Linked DNA regions of Limibacter armeniacum. The main gene of each other region encodes a partner of the protein of the gene in region 2 in a complex. Links are inferred from orthologs where the notes say so. Each region holds a gene or a part of one and is shown on either strand. Other genes may lie near its edges. The genes, in order: V6R21_RS26580, V6R21_RS19195 and nuoB.

Region 1 (5,247 bases), 1.7 Mb from region 2 along the record:
ACCTGTTGAATAAGGCTCTCACTTTTTTACTGAGTGTATCCACCATAACAACCTTGACTGGTTCTCCCGGCATATATACGAGCCATTCCTTATCGTCGTCATTGAGATACTGAGGTTTTACTGTTTTGACAGCAGCCCTTTTTGAATGCCCTTCAGTATCAGAAAACTCAAATATCATTCGCATGACAGGTTTGTCATTGATTACAACACCAGTACTTTCGGTCTTGACCAATGTGCCTTGAGCCATCTTGCCATATTCAAGGATGAAGATATCTTTCAGTCCTTTTCTAAATCCAACTATCGCAATGATAAAAGCAACCAAAGAAATCAGGCTGAACAGAAGCAAAACCCAGCCATTGAACATAGACAGTGACTGCCCCTTGATAATGGCAACGTTGGGGGATGTCTGGGCATACCTTACTACGACAGAGTCTCCTTCTTGTCGGTTTTCCCATGTGCTGTAAGACCACCCTCTAATGGCATTTTCTTGTTTTCTTTCTTGAGGTAGATAGCTGAAGGTGTATTTATAGATCGGCTTTTCATTGACAGACGCATTGGTTTCTTCTATGGCTAAAAGGACAGCGTTGGTTTCGGTAGCATTGGAGGAAAGTTGGTACTCGTCTATCAGGTAAAAGTCCGTAGAGAAGGCAACGGCAAAGAATCCGCTGAATAGTGCGATGGTCATACCAAGCCAAATACTGTTGTGAGATAAAATGACATCAATTTTTTGTCGTGTGGTGAGAAAACGGTTTTTCATTATTGGAAAGGGTAAGTGTGGTAATTTCAGTTAGCCTATTGAAAATAAATCAGGTCTGTTCCATAAGGCAAAACAGGATTGGGGATTATTTATGGGGTGTATTATAGGGCTAAATGAAGAGTCTCACGAATTCGCTTATGTAATAAGAGAGGAAGATGGTAAGCTTTATAAATTCCATGGAGTTGTTTTATTATAAAGCTTACCTGATTTATGGATAAAATAGCGTCAAACCATTACCAGGCTTTCCTGTGATGGAGCGGTTGTTTTCGGATACTCTTGATGCCTTTCTTAAGGCCAAAAAGGGTGACAGTAAGGGAGATTAAGGTGAAAGAGCCTAGAATGATAGTAGCCCAGATACCAAATATGGAAAGTGTATGTCCTTTGATAACAGCAACTCCAGGAGCTTCTTTTGCATATGTCACCGTTACAGTGTCGCCGACTTGCTTGTTGTCCCACGTGTTATAAGACCACCCGTTACCCCATTCTTTGCTTCCCTCAGGGTTTTCAAGAGCATAACTGAAATGATACTTAAATATGAGCTCATCATTGGATGAGGCATTTGTTTCCTCAATAGCCAGTATTTCACCTTTGGTTTCCACTGGAGCAGCAGATAACTTATACTCGTCTATCAAGTAAAAGTCTTGAGAAAAGATGGCCATAAACAGTCCAAAGAATAGGCTTATAAAAAAGCCGACAACAAACTGAGGGTGTGAAAAAACGAGCTTAACTTTTTGAGATAGTGACATCTTAAACAGTTTTTAGTCAAAAAATAGATTTCTGAAGGTATTACTCTTGTGCTTCCACCCACTCAATGGCACCTATGTCAGGCATGTTGTCATGAGGAGTACATGGAGATGCACCGTTTTCTGTAACTATACCTGCATCTCTTGCAGGGCTATTTTTATTTAATTCGAAACGTTGGTCTGAAGGAGATGAGGCAAATAAGGAATCTTGATCCGTGATTTGATTGCCATAATAAAGGTTGTCAGTACCTAGTTTCTCCACCAAGCTTTCAGTCGAGCGGAAAACATTTTTTTGAGAATTGATAGCCAATTGTTTGTCTGTCGCTTCTACTATTAGGATTTCATCCAACAGGTTACCCCAAAAGATATTGTTGGTTAGGGTAAGGTTCAGGTCATCCAGTCGCATAGTAGGATCATCTTCCCAGCCAGGTACATAAACATTGGAAATGCTGACAGCAGGGAGTTCTCTTACAAAGTCAATTCCAAAATTGGCAAAGGTATTATGTGTAAGGCGATAGGTTCCTCCTGATGTCAGTGCAAGGGTGTAGCTCAAACAATTGTTGACAATGGTATTACTGATTTCGGCATTGGTGCCAATCAGGAAAATACCAGTAGAAGACATGTTTTCAATAAGCGTATTATTGATGGTAATAGCAGGGGTGGCAGGCACTTCTTCTGACCATAGGTAAATACCACTTCCACCATTTCGGATGGTGGCATTGTTGATCGTATTATCATGGCTGGATGGCGCAAAATAGAGTCCATCCCATTGGCCAGCTACATCAAGATAGTCTTCTTCCCGTCTGATGCCTTCCAGCCTTACAGTATCTTCACAAGTACCATTGATATGTAGGGAGCCAAATACAATGGCGTAAGCATTATTGTTGAAGTAAATCTGGGAGCCAGCTTCTATATTTAAGATGGCGTTTTCTGCAATAAAAAGTGAGTCTGTTACTACGTGTGGTCGGTTGGAAGTCCAAGTTGTTTCGCCTTCAATAACTTCTCCTTTACTGTGAAAGAAGGCATCTTGCCCCCAAGCAACCAGTTTGACATCCTGAACATTGCCATTGGTTTCAAATACGACAGAGTCCTGTACCAAAAAAGGCAAGTCTTTGTCTTGAGGATTCACAGTAGCTTCCACCAAGACCAAAAGGCTATCATTTCCTCTAAGAAATATATCTTCTACACGATCGGTCTTGGCACCGTTGATTACCAGAGAATAAGACCCCGTTGGGTTGCCCAATGAAATACTACTGATATTGACAGCCTTATTGGATGTATTGATTGCCCTAAAGCGTTTCGTAATACTTTTTACCTCTGTGAATAAAGTGTCAAAGATGACAGAGTCCGCAGAAAAAGTCAGCATTGCTGATTCATCAGTAGTGATTTCCTCATTCTCAGGGTCACAGGCAAAAAGTGCCGCAAAGGCAGCAAGCGCAAAAAAGGTTTTTGTGATATATCTCATAGGGTTTTGTTTCAGGCAAACAGATGGGTTAGTATTTCTTGTTGATCTGCTCATACATGGAAGCAGGAACCTTGGACTTGAAGTCTGACTGCTTGTGTTCGGGACGTACCCAGTCCAAAAAGCCTTTTCTCCATACATAAGCAAGACCAAGTACCAAAATCAATACAAATACAAAAACTTCCAGCAAGGCAAACCAACCCCATAGACCATCTGTCTGATCGATCATCTCTTTGTTACCGAATACCGTTGCCCAAGGAAACAGGAAGACCAACTCCACTTCAAAAAGCAGAAAGATAAGGGCAATTACATAAAAGCGGATATTGAAACGGCTCCATGCATTACCGATCGGGTCTTCACCACTTTCATAAGTCGTGAGCTTCTCGTAGTTCGGACGGTTAGGGCGCAACAATGATGAAGCGACAAAACCTCCTCCCACAAACACACAACCTGCTATAATGAAAAGCAGAAGGTAGCCAAAGTCTGTTACAACTGAATTTTCCATTCCCTGAGCTTAGTCTTTTTATTTACAATTACTTTCAACGTCAACAAATATACAGAGTCTTCTTCTGATATACTTTTCTGTTGCCGCATTTCTCGATTTCACCTCCCTTAACCTCAATCCCTAAATCATTTTTAAACTTCCTAAAAATCGTGATCTTGCAACAGATTTGGACCGTAAAGTGTTTTACCGTCGAGTCATTTAAATAGACTAACCAGATAAACAGAATACATATAAAATCAACAATTAGTAGGGATATGGCAGTTGTATTGTTTGATAGTTTTGCAGAATGGAAAAAGTCTTGTGAAACAGAAGATAAGCCGCTTTATTTTCCTGTATTGGAATACGAAGCAAGAGAGCGAGGTCATCAGGAAGAGCAAATCAGGGCAAACCTCCTGAGAGCATATCAGGTGATGAAAGATGCTGTACAGACGGGATTGAAGGAGGACATGACCTCTAGATCAGGAATGGTAAACAATTCAGGTAAGAAGGTATTCAACTCCCCTGTGACGGTACTTTCTCCAGAGTTTCAGAAACTTATCAGCCGTGCTTTGGCAGCCAAGGAAGTCAACTCTTGTATGGGCAGGGTAGTTGCAGCACCCACAGCGGGAGCTTCGGGTATTATGCCAGGGGTGTTGGTGACATTGCAGGAGTTACATAACCTTAATGATGACACCATGATTGAAGGCATGTTGGTAGCTGCCGGCATTGCATTGATTATGGAAAAAAAATCGGGAATTGCAGGTGCCGTTGGTGGCTGTCAGGCAGAGACAGGAACTGCGGCGGCAATGTCAGCTGGAGCGATTGTCTATGCATTGGGTGGTTCTATCACACAGGTATTTAATGCTGTGGCAATTACAGTTCAATGTATGCTTGGGTTGGTTTGTGATCCGGTGGCAGGGCTAGTAGAAGTTCCATGTATTGTTAGAAATGCGAGTGCTGCAGCCATTGCCAACTCTTCTGCGCAGATTGCCATCGCTGATGTTAGCAGTGTAATTCCGGTTGATGAATGTGTGGATGCCATGGGCGAAGTAGGTGCACATATGGAAGATCGCTACAAGGAAACGGCATTGGGCGGGTTGGCAGCAACCCCAACAGGTAAAGCAATAGCCAAGCGTGTATTGATTTCAGATATTGATATCATTGAGGAAGACGAATCGGATCTGTAAGCCTCACAAACTGAAATCAATAAAAAGGATAGAGATTTATATGTTAATAGCATGTAGTTCTCCTCGAAAAAAATTATTTTTGTAGCCGTTTTTTTCGGTTAAACCAAAAAGATCATGGCAATAGAGTAAGCACTGTACACTAATCTATTGTTGGAAGAAATTATTAATGGAATAAGTGCGAAAAGGTAGGAACGTGCCGCTTTGGGCAGTGCAAAACTTTACACTTCTGCCTTTTTGTTCATAAAGACTAAAAAAATTCACTAGAACATGAACTTGAGAGACGTAGCATCAATTGCAGGTAAACCTGGACTTTATAAAATCCTGAAACCAACAAGGTCGGGTGTAATTGTCGAAACGGTAAGCGAAGCGAAAAAGAAAATGGTGGTAAATGCCAGCCAAAGAATTTCAGTTCTGAAAGAAATCTCGATTTACGTAACAGGACAGTCTGAAGAGTCAGTTCCGTTGGAAGAAATTTTCTCAATCATCAAAGAGAAACACGGAGACAATATCAAAATTGACGTTTCTAAAGACAGTGAACTGGAATCTTTCTTGGAAGGAGTACTTCCTAACTACGATACAGACAGAGTTTACAATTCAGATATCAAGAAACTGGT
Region 2 (5,425 bases):
TTGGCATTGCTGAACCAGAAGGTGAAAACAATGGATGAGATTGCTCCTCAGGTTTACATTATTGAGGTGCCTGTGCCGGATGAGTTTGTCGGCAAGTCAATATTGGAAGTAAAAGTGCGGTCCAGATACAGCGTGACGATCATCTGTTTGAAAGAAACGATTTATACTGATGAGGGACAGCCCGAGGAAGTCGTTTATACAAAAGGCTTTGAGACAATGATCCTGAAGACGACCCACAGTATGGTGATTGCAGGTGAAGGATCGTCTATTAAAGAGCTTACCTCAATGGTAAGAGCATCTTCGTCAGAGGAAAAAATGAAGTGGGACTAGTCTTTCTTTTAACAGGTTTGTTCTACTGTTTCCTCATTTGAGATATTAAGCAACGAATCAAGCATCTTAAAGAGCTTTTTTTGCTGAATGCTGCGGTCAAAATATTTGGTCGCAGCATTTCTGCCATTTTTTCCCATCGTATCTAACTCATTTTTTGTAAGGCTTTTCATTGATGCAATATTCTGCAATAATGAAGGCAGGTGTAATGGGTCTGAGATCAATCCGCATTTATGCTCTAAAACGAGTGAAGCACCTTCTCCACCTCCATTAAAAAGAATTGGAATACCAGCAGCCATACTTTCATAGACCTTGGCGGGGAGTGTACCTCTGATCGTACTTTTTTGTGAAATAAGGGCAGCATCAAATCTTGTCAGCAACTGCGCAACTTCTGTCAGGGAAACCACCGAATGAAGAAAAATTCCCCTGTTTGGGTGCTTGTTTAGAAATGCTTTCACTTCATCACCTTCAAACCCATCCCCATATATATGTAATTCGCATCCTATGGCTTGGAAGTTTATGTCCTTACAAAGTCTTAGAATGGCATGGGCGACATTCAGTACACCCGTATAAATAATACGGAATGGTTTCTTTTGACCTGTTTGATCGGGATTGTTATTTTTGGGAACAAAAAGCTGACAGTCTGCCCCAACCCTGTAAAGAAGAGGTTTGGGTAAATTATATCCCTGAATATACTGGCTGATTTCTTCGGATTGTGCCATTAGTTGATCCGCCGTTTTATAAAACTTAAGCTGGATTTGGGTAAGCAACTTATAGTAAAGGGAGGATTCCTTCATAAGCCCAAGGTCAGCAATGGCTTTGGGCCAAAGGTCTGAGACATTGATTACAAGCTTGGCTCCTGTGAGTTTGGAGAAAACAATTGCAGGAAAAGGCATCAACATCGGAGGTGTCTGTACCAGAATGACGTCCGGTTTCCTCTTCAGCATGTGAAGCAAAGACCTTAGCATTGAGACTGAAAGTGAAAGCATCCCTGCCAACCTTGCAAGTCGACTGGCTGTAAGGCTGGCAGCAAAAAGCCAATGTCTTCTGACAGGAATGCCATCTTTCATTTCCTTAAACAGTAGTTTTCCTCTGTATGCTTGGGGTACTTTTCCAGTTGGATAGTAGGGAACTGCCGTTAAAACCTCTACATCAAAGCCTTTTTGTTTCAATGCGATGGCCATATCCTGAAACAGGAATGGTGCAGCACCAAAATCAGGTGGATAGCTATGAGTTAATATTTCGATCTTAAATTTTTTCAAACAAGCAGCCCAGTCTAATATCCCAATACTAAAAAATACAGAAGCTTTTCCGTAAGGTTCTATCGGTCAACTTCTCCCATTACAACATCAAATGACCCAAAGATGGCAATCAAGTCGGCAATAGGCACACCTCTGGTCAGTTCAGGCAGAATAGCCATATTGACAAAAGAGCAAGATCTTGCCTTTACGCGGAAAGGGATGTCGCTTTTGCCTGTTGCACGGAAAAAGAAGCCGAGTTCCCCTTTAGGGTTTTCAGCTCTTGCATAAAAATCCATTTTCTTAGGACGGATTTTTTTAGGAACTAATGCCTGAGGGTCAAATTCTCTTGTTCTCTTGTGATCACCAGTCAGTTGTTCAAGAGCCTGTTCTATGATTCGAATGGATTCCCAGCATTCAGCAACTCTCACGTAGGTTCTGTCCCAACAGTCACCGAGTGTACCCATTTCTCCTTTTCCAATTGGAATATCAAAGTCAATTTCAGGGTAAACCGAATACCCATCCACTTTTCTGAGGTCGTATTTCAAACCAGAACCTCTAAGCATTGGTCCGGTAACGCCATAGTTGATTGCAAGGTCTAGCGGCATGACGCCAATGTTGGCCGTACGTTCCACAAAGATCTTGTTTTCAACCAGCAGGTTATGGAATTCCTTCAGCTTAGGTTTCAGGTACTGAACAAATTCAAGACAGCGTTCTTCAAAACCTACAGGAAGGTCATAGAAAAGTCCGCCAATCCAGATGTAGTTATAAAGCATTCTTGCCCCACTGACCCATTCCAACAGACGTAGGATGTGCTCCCTGTCTCTCATTAACCATAAGAAAGGGGTAGTTGCACCAATGTCAATACCGTAAGTACCTACCGCAATAAAGTGAGAGGCTAATCGGTTCAGCTCAGCAACTAACACACGTATGTACTCTACACGCTTTGGAATCTGTTCAGTGATGCCCAACATCTGCTCAACTCCCATTACATAGGCATGTTCGGAGTTCATAGAAGCCACATAGTCCATTCTGTCCACGTATGGAATGGTCTGATTGAAAGCCATGGACTCGGCATGCTTCTCAAAGCAACGATGCAAATAACCAAGGTGCGGAACGACATCTACAATAAACTCACCATCCGTTACGACTTCCAACCTCAGTACACCGTGGGTAGAAGGGTGTTGTGGACCCAAGTTAAGGACCATCTCTTCAGAACGGAGTTTGCTTTCATCGTAAACACTGGGAGCTGAGTTTTTGAGGTGCTCCTTATCAAACTTGTATTGTATCTTTCTGTCCATAAATTATGACTTCACTTTCAATTTGGTTTCAAATATAACCAAGTTGTGCAAAAATGGTTGAATCCTGAGGGGCAATCCTACAACTTGAGCGAGAAATCCGTTGTAGGTTCCACAAAAAATATATATTTGCTTCCTGTATTTTAGAAAAGAGAAGAATTAGGGAGTATAATCCTTTTCGGGAAATTTAATTAGTGTATTAAAAGACAGAGATGGAAGCATTGAAAGAAATACTGATGATGACCATACCCGCAGTGATTGTACTGTATGCGGTTTTTTTGGTGGTAAGGTCTTTAATTGGAAAGGAATTTTCAGCACAATTGGCAAATATGAAGCTCGAAAACTCAAAGACTGTATTGCCAAACAGACTTCAGGCGTATGAAAGAATGGCGATCTATCTTGAGCGTATCACTCCCAATAACTTGATCTTAAGGTTGAATGAAAATGGTTACACTGTAGCACAGCTTAGAGAACTTCTGATTGTCAGTATCAGGGAAGAGTTTCAGCATAACCTGGCACAACAGGTTTATGTAAGTGATACTGCTTGGGAAATGGTAAGGACTGCACAGGAGAATATGGTATCACTAATTAAAGAAGCATCAGTTGATATTGATCCTGAAGCGCCTTCAATTGAGTTGGCGAAGAGAATTTTTGAAAAAGTAATGGAGATGCAGCAAGAGCCAACAGCTGAGGCATTAAGGGTGCTGAAAAACGAAATTAGAACACTATTCTAATTTTGACCTCCTATTCATTTGATTAAGCCTATGGTACAGACTGTAGGCTTTTTTTATGCCCAAACTTTAAGACGGGAATCAATTATTTTTCATTAAAAACATATGTAAGTTTTTAAGTGATTAAACGAAATCAACTTTACAAACACCATTTTAAGATGAATGTATCGCAATTGAAATTAGGCAGACAGGTTGCAAAGCCTTATTAGCATTGCCTGAAATTGAGAGAACATGATTTTGACTTTGCTAATTGTGAAAACCACTTTTCTACTTACATCCCAAGAATGTCTCTGATGGGGGAAAATCAAGATGATAGCGTAAAATAATGGGTATAAATAACAGAAACCGCTATCGGGAAATTTTCAACCCATTTGAATATGCTTTATTCTTGGAAAAACCAATCGATACTACTGACCCTATTAACCTTTTGTTTGTTAGCCTTCCCTTGGGTCAGTAGTTGTGCACAAACCACTTTTACTTCTGTAGCTTCAGGTAGCTGGGGTTCAGCGGCTACTTGGGATCTGGGTAGTGTACCCACCTCTATTGATAATGTAGTAATAGCAGATGGAGATACCGTCTCGATGCTAACCTCAACGACAGTAAATGATCTTGTAGTCGATGAAGGGGGTGAATTGGAGTTGGGGAATAATAAGCGACTGCTTGTTGATGGAGACCTTACGGTAGATGGAACAATTGAGTTATTGGAGATAGGAAGTGTCAGTGTTGTAGGGGTATGGTTGCGTACAGCAGGCAAAACACTTAGTGGTAATGGTATTGTCAAACATGTTCAGGACATTACGGATGGGGAAACAAATGGACTCTTTTATTTTGATGCGGATATTTCAATAGCTTCAGGTGCAGCGCTGACTTTTATTACAACTGATGAGGGCTATACAGACTTTTTACATATATCAGCAGGAGCAACTGTTACAAACAATGGGACTATCAACTTGAATGGTATTGGAATTATAGCAACTGATACATCAAGCAAATGGGTGAATGAGGCAAATGCCTATTTGTCGGTTCAGGGAGCAATGATGGAAGCTGGTACACTGGAGGTATCAGCTACAGGAAATACCATTGAGTATAGCGGAGATGAAAACCAAACCATTAAAAAAAGTACTGACGGGGTCTATAACCACCTTATTTTATCTGGTGGAGGGATCAAGAATCTTGGGGCTGATATAACTGTCAATGGATATGTATTGATCAGCAGTACATTCAACTCAAATGGGTATAATCTTGATATAAAAGGAGACTGGACAAACAATGGAACATTTGAAGAGGAAAACTCAACTGTGACTTTTTCGGGTTCATCAGCCCAAACCATCAGTAGTATAGCTGGTGAAGCTTTTTATAACCTGACTGTGCAGAAGCAAGGAGCCATATTGTATTTAGCAGAAGACTTACAAGTGGAAAATAGCATTGATATAGACAATGGCTATATCGATTCCCAATCTTATATCTTGACATTAGGTACAGGTAGTGCTAATGAAGGAATACTTTCATTGAGTGGGACAGCTATTGTAATTGGTAAGTTTGAGAGATGGATTACACAAACAGGTATCGCCTATCAGTTTCCACTAGGAACCACTGCTGCCGATAATTTGATGACACTTACATTCCATAGCTTAACAGCAGGAACATTGATAACGGAATTTGTAGCGTCTTCTCCTGGCAGTATTGCTTCCCCTCCCTTGGTCGATAACTCTCATGATATTTATAACCTTTATACCGATGGGTATTGGTCTGTCTCAAAAGATAATGGGTTTGTTTCTGCTGATTATGATGTTTTGCTTTATGCTGATGGCTTTTCTTCATTTACCCCTAA
Region 3 (5,350 bases), 2.3 Mb from region 2 along the record:
AACAAGCTAATCAATACAGATTTATTTGAGGAAGTGAACCTCAGTATTGAAGAGGAAGGGAAAGACTCCTTGAATGTTCATATCGCTGTCAAGGAAAGGTGGTACACATGGCCAATTCCTATACTTGAGCTTGCCGACCGGAATTTCAATGAATGGTGGAATAACCGTGGAGGCGATTTCAGCCGTCTTCAGTATGGCATTATGTTCAAGCGAAGAAACTTCAGAGGAAGAAAAGAGTCATTGGACCTACTTATGAGGTTTGGCTTTTCGAATGTATTCAGAATTAACTATAATATCCCATTTCTTGATAAACAACAGAAAACTAGTTTGAGCTTTGGTGCCAGTTACAGCGAGACTCACACTGTCGCGTACGCAACTAAATTCAATAAATTTGTTGAGGTATCAAATGAGGAAAATGTTCTTCAAAAACAATGGGCAGGATATGTATCGGTAGGTAAGCGCATAGGTTTTTATGACTACCACAGGGTTTCATTAGGGTACTCTTCCGGAGCCATTGCTGATACCGTTGCTGAGCTAAACCCTAACTACTTCCTTGGTGGCCGCAAAAGCCAAAAGTTTTTCAAACTTAGTTATAGCTATGCCAAAGACATGCGAGATATACGTGTGTATCCTCTAAATGGCTATTTCGTACGTGGAAGCTTTGAAAAAAATGGACTAGGTGTATTTGATGATCTCAACTCAATAGTCATTGAGGGTGATTACTTTAAATACACTCCTATCTCCAAACGCTTCTTCCATGAACTTGGAGCAACATTCAAAACATCATTCCCTGCACTTCAACCTTATCAGGAAATGAGAGCCTTAGGCTATACAACCAAAATTTTACGTGGATACGATAATTACGTTGTTGAGGGACAACACCTGGGTATATTCAAAAATACTTTGCGATTTAAAGCGCTCAGTAAAAAATTAAACCTTAAAAAAATAATCCCTCTGAAATACTTTAGTAGTATCCCAATAGAAGTATACCTGAAATCTTATGCAGATGCTGGATATATCTCTTCACAGGTTGTTACAGAAACCAACGAGAGACTCACAAATAATCTTCTATTAGGTTGGGGAACAGGTGTTGACGTAGTCACATTTTATAACACCACTTTTAGACTTGAATATTCCCTAAATAAACATGACTTAAGTGGTGCGTTTTACCTCTATTTTAAATCTACTTTTTAACTGTAATATAGGTTAACCCATATTACAGTTACAGTTCTCTAAACATACAAGAATATTGGTTACGTCCTTTTCCTTAAGCGAGTAGTAAATATTCTTCCCTTCTCTTTGAGAGGCCAAAATCCCTTTTAGCTTCATGTTTGACAAATGATGGGAGGTTAGTGATTGTTCACATCCGAGTGCATCGCAAATTTCACCTACTGATAGTTTGTCATTCTGATCCAGCAACTCAATTATTCTTAATCGCATTGGGTGTGCAATTGTCTTCAATATAAAAGCCGCTTTTTCTATTTTTTCTGATTCCAATGACATTGTATGCATTTTTAATATATGTAGTAATAGTTTTGATAATTTAATAAAGGTAGAATCCCCATAATAACTGAGTTTTAATATAAATAATTCAACTTATGAGGATTTTTTCATATAAGTACTTATTTATGCAAGTTTGTAACGTAAAAAGTTAACCTGTATTATCCACAGAGATAATAGACTATTATAAGTGAATAATAGGCTATTCATATGCTACTTTGATTCCGTGATAATACTCTTGAGCCTGATAATCTTTTCTCAAAGGATATCCTTCCCAATCTGCAGGTAAAAGAATCCTTCGTAAATCAGGATGGTTTTCAAAGTTAATTCCTAATAGGTCAAAAGTCTCTCTTTCCATCCAGTCTGCACTTTTCCAAACACTCGAAAGTGATGGTACTTGTGGTAATACGTCAGCATCTTGATTACGCTTAATCACCACCTTCAATGTCAGCTTAGCACCATATGGAATAGAGTATAAGTGATACACAACTTCCATTGTTCCTTCTTCAGGACCATTATCAATGCCTGAAACGCAAGAAAGCATATCAAAATAGGTTTGCTCATTATCACGCAAAAAGACAGTAACTGCTACCAGTCGCTCGGCTTCGATAGTAATTGAAGGTTGTAGCGCTTCCTTATCAGCTGTTACTATGGTTTGCTCTCCAAACTCTGAGAGTATTAAATTATGTAAAGCTTCAAAATCCATTATGCTTCTTTTTCCTTTAATGCTTCTTCTTCTAAGAGTTTTTCGATTGCTTTTGGACCTCTTAAAGTTTCTTTTCTAATCTTGTCCTGAAGTTTCATGATACCTTCAATCAAGGCTTCAGGCCTTGGTGGACAACCTGGTACATAAACGTCAACAGGAATAATTCTGTCAACACCTTTGACTACATGATAACCATGTTCCCAATATGGTCCACCACAATTAGAACAGCTTCCCATCGATATTACATATCTTGGTTCTGACATTTGCTCATATAGCCTTCGTACACGATCTGCCATTTTGAAAGTAACGGTCCCTGATACAATCATGACATCTGATTGACGAGGAGAAGGACGTGGGAATACCCCAATTCGATCCAAGTCATAGCCTGAAGCAAAAGTTGCCATCATTTCTATGGCACAACACGCCAAACCGAATCCCATTGGCCATAAGGAAGAAAGCCTTGCCCAATTTATAAGGTCTTCAACTTTAGTTACAACAACTCCGCCATGTTCAAACTTCTGATCCAGCAAACCTCCCATTAATCTCTATTTTTGTAGGCTTTAACATTCTTCTGCTTAAAACCTTAGTTAGCAAGTCAATATAATAACTGAATAACTACAAGTTGTAGATGAAAGTTATTTAGATGATTTGATTTCGGCTAAAATTTTATCACCTCCATCATTCAATACCATTTCAGCTATTTCCCTGCCCAACTCTTTTGCTTGCATTTTGTCTCCTGACTTTGTGTGTCGAATGATATGACTTCCATCAAGCTTCACCAATCCTCCTGTTATAGAAAGTTCATTTCCATCCAAAGATGCTAACGCAAAAGCAGGAATACTGCAGCCACCTTGAAGCTTTTTCAAGAAACCCCTCTCTGCTCTCAGCCTATATTCAGCATCCTCATTGTTAACGGCTTTTCGGATAACTCTTTCCAAAGCAGGGTCAATGTTGCTACTCGCCTCTATCGCTACACTGCCTTGTCCCGCTGCTGGCGTAAATTCATCCAAAGAAAAATGATGTACAATGTGCTCTGCATAGCCCATTCTGTGTACACCTGCATAAGCAAGTACCAATGCATCACACAGTCCTTCTTCCATTTTTCTCATTCGAGTCTGCAAGTTACCTCTTACATCCACTACCTCAATATTCGGATAGTAATGCTTCAGCATTGCGACTCTTCTTACAGAAGACGTTCCCAAGACAACCTTATCTGTAGTATTGATTTTTAGATTCTTATTATAGCTAACAACTACATCATTCACTTGTTCACGCTCTGTAAAAGCTATGAGCTTAAAGTCTTCATCCAAAGTTGCTTGCATATCTTTAGCACTATGCACAGCTATATCTATACCCCCATTTCGAAGTTGTTCTTCCAACTCTTCTGTAAATACTCCCTTGCTTCCTATTTTGGACAAAGACTTATCAAGGATCTTATCTCCTTTTGTTTCAATGATGACCGTTTCGGTTTTAACACCCTCATTCTGTAACAGTTCTGCTACATAATCAGCTTGCCATAATGCTAGCTTACTTCCACGTGTGCCAATCTTTACTACTTTATCCAAAGCCTTTGCGTTTTATGCAATTACAAATATAGAAAACTTACTACCAGAATGTTACATATATAACAGACCTATAATAAGAATGTGAATTAACCAACAAATATCTCAATTACAGGGAATTATTGCAATAAACTTATAATAATTGGAAATGCGTTTTAACAAATAAATGGATATTATTTTCAAGAAGGTTACATTTGTAAAATCGACTAAGAGAATATTTAAAATATAAGAAGGTAAAATTGACCTATGAAACTAAAGCACTTCAACCTAATGATCGGGACACAGATACTGAAAGCATTCAGTGAAGAAGCCCGAACACGGATTATGCATTTATTGTATAGAAATAATGAGATGTGTATCTCTGATATAGAATTGGTACTTGACTTCACCCAGACCAAAACATCTAGACACCTGATCTACTTAAAAAACTCAGGTCTGGTGACCTCAAGAAAAATTGACCAATGGACTTTTTACTCTATCAAAGATGAACTAAAAGGTTTTGTTGAGATCATTTATACATATATGGAAAAAGATCTATTACTAATGAATGATCAAGAAACGTATCAGACTTTGTATAGTAATAGAGAGCTAGCCATCAATAAAATCGAAGCTCGAAAGTGGAGAAAACCACCATTACCACTATAAAACAAATAACTGATTATCAATCAAATATAGCTAATAATTCAAATCATTTATTGATATAGTAATATTTTATTTCAATTGATTTTAAGGGGCAAAATCTGATATGAGCAAGAAGAAACTTTCAATGGAAGAACTCAACAGACTAGGGGTAGAAGAGTTCAAAGCTACGGATAAACATACTGCAGTAGTAGTACTAGATAATGTGAGAAGTCTTAATAATGTTGGGTCTGCTTTCAGAACATCTGATGCCTTTCTTGTAGAAAAACTTCTGCTATGTGGTATTACAGGATGCCCACCTCATAGAGATATCAACAAAACTGCCTTAGGAGCGCAAGAAACGGTTACTTGGGAGTATCATGACAATACACTAGATGCACTTAAGCAATTAAAAGCAGAGGGCTATAAGATCATTGTGGTGGAACAGACTACAGGCAGTGTAATGCTCAATGAATTTAACCCTTCCAAAGAAGAGAAGGTTGTATTTGTATTTGGCAATGAAGCATTCGGTGTAGATGATGAGGTTGTTTCATTTGCTGATATGAGTCTTGAAATTCCTCAGTATGGCACCAAACACTCACTAAATATTTCTGTAAGTATTGGTATTGTTTTATGGCAGTATATCCAATCGGTAAACGGCTAAAAAAGCAGGTATATGATACCATCTTCTTAAAGTATCATATACCTCTATTCAGATTACTTTTTCCACTTGAGCGTATTAATCATATGTATCATGTCCTGTTTCATATAGTCAATCACAGGAGCCAACGAATCATTTGCTGTCGCTGTAGGAAAATATAGCGCCGCTCTAAAAAAGTGCTGTGAGGAATCTGTCACAAAGAATTGAAACTGACTAGGTACTTCCCCTTCCAACTCAAACATAACTGCAACATCTCCATTAGGTGTTGTAGTTCGTGACTCTTCTATAGCAGTAGCCTTCACA

Evidence for each region.
Region 1: the proteins of V6R21_RS19195 (region 2) and V6R21_RS26580 are in contact, whole or in part, in a cryo-EM structure (PDB 6ZJN), measured with the Thermus thermophilus proteins. The link is inferred for Limibacter armeniacum from one-to-one orthologs. Residues at the interface, in WP_223903221.1 of Thermus thermophilus: Met26, Thr27, Asn29, Gly31, Pro32, His34; in WP_096411116.1 of Thermus thermophilus: Glu45, Ser46, Asn48, Pro50, Ala51, Gly52, Glu53.
Region 3: the proteins of V6R21_RS19195 (region 2) and nuoB are in contact, whole or in part, in a cryo-EM structure (PDB 6KHJ), measured with the Thermosynechococcus vestitus proteins. The link is inferred for Limibacter armeniacum from one-to-one orthologs. Residues at the interface, in WP_011057128.1 of Thermosynechococcus vestitus: Pro17, His18, His19, Pro20, Ser21, Met22, Val25, Arg27, Met29, Thr31, Ile38, Asp39, Cys40, Glu41, Pro42, Val43, Ile44, Gly45, Tyr46, Leu47, His48, Arg49, Gly50, Met51, Lys53, Ile54, Asn57, Arg58, Pro65, Tyr66; in WP_011056552.1 of Thermosynechococcus vestitus: Leu46, Met47, Tyr48, Thr50, Ala51, Cys52, Phe54, Ile55, Glu56, Ala58, Ala59, Ile61, Gly62, Ser63, Arg64, Phe65, Asn76, Pro78, Thr89, Thr91, Lys93, Met94, Ala97, Leu101, Met123, Phe124, Ser126, Asp127, Ser128, Tyr129.

What each region holds. Positions count from the first base shown.
Region 1 is NZ_JBAJNO010000009.1:2,094,551-2,099,797, reverse strand. What follows is about bases 1,731-4,526. They hold V6R21_RS26580 (NADH-quinone oxidoreductase subunit A), read right to left. Parts: upstream 3,468-4,526; coding sequence 2,994-3,467; downstream 1,731-2,993. Other genes in these bases: sdaAA (L-serine ammonia-lyase, iron-sulfur-dependent, subunit alpha), read left to right, coding at 3,722-4,526; V6R21_RS26585 (right-handed parallel beta-helix repeat-containing protein), read right to left, coding at 1,731-2,965. Outside these bases: V6R21_RS26595 (DUF3592 domain-containing protein), read right to left, coding at 1-757; V6R21_RS26590 (DUF3592 domain-containing protein), read right to left, coding at 991-1,503; more of V6R21_RS26585, read right to left, coding at 1,544-1,730; more of sdaAA, read left to right, coding at 4,527-4,633; V6R21_RS26570 (DUF5606 family protein), read left to right, coding at 4,901-5,247. UniProt on the Escherichia coli protein: NDH-1 shuttles electrons from NADH, via FMN and iron-sulfur (Fe-S) centers, to quinones in the respiratory chain. The immediate electron acceptor for the enzyme in this species is believed to be ubiquinone.
Region 2 is NZ_JBAJNO010000009.1:366,923-372,347, reverse strand. Bases 758-3,731 are described here. They hold V6R21_RS19195 (NADH-quinone oxidoreductase subunit D), read right to left. Parts: upstream 2,867-3,731; coding sequence 1,649-2,866; downstream 758-1,648. Other genes in these bases: V6R21_RS19190 (DUF7935 family protein), read left to right, coding at 3,076-3,597; V6R21_RS19200 (glycosyltransferase family 4 protein), read right to left, coding at 758-1,589. Also shown: V6R21_RS19205 (potassium channel family protein), read left to right, coding at 1-330; more of V6R21_RS19200, read right to left, coding at 339-757; V6R21_RS19185 (G8 domain-containing protein), read left to right, coding at 3,972-5,425.
Region 3 is NZ_JBAJNO010000009.1:2,623,498-2,628,847, forward strand. The notes cover bases 976-3,874. They hold nuoB (NADH-quinone oxidoreductase subunit NuoB), read right to left. Parts: upstream 2,746-3,874; coding sequence 2,206-2,745; downstream 976-2,205. Other genes in these bases: V6R21_RS28705 (POTRA domain-containing protein), read left to right, coding at 976-1,194; V6R21_RS28710 (ArsR/SmtB family transcription factor), read right to left, coding at 1,207-1,503; V6R21_RS28715 (NADH-quinone oxidoreductase subunit C), read right to left, coding at 1,703-2,206; hemC (hydroxymethylbilane synthase), read right to left, coding at 2,842-3,771. Also shown: more of V6R21_RS28705, read left to right, coding at 1-975; V6R21_RS28730 (ArsR/SmtB family transcription factor), read left to right, coding at 4,015-4,413; V6R21_RS28735 (RNA methyltransferase), read left to right, coding at 4,514-5,050; gliding motility lipoprotein GldD, read right to left, coding at 5,104-5,350. UniProt on the Escherichia coli protein: NDH-1 shuttles electrons from NADH, via FMN and iron-sulfur (Fe-S) centers, to quinones in the respiratory chain. The immediate electron acceptor for the enzyme in this species is ubiquinone.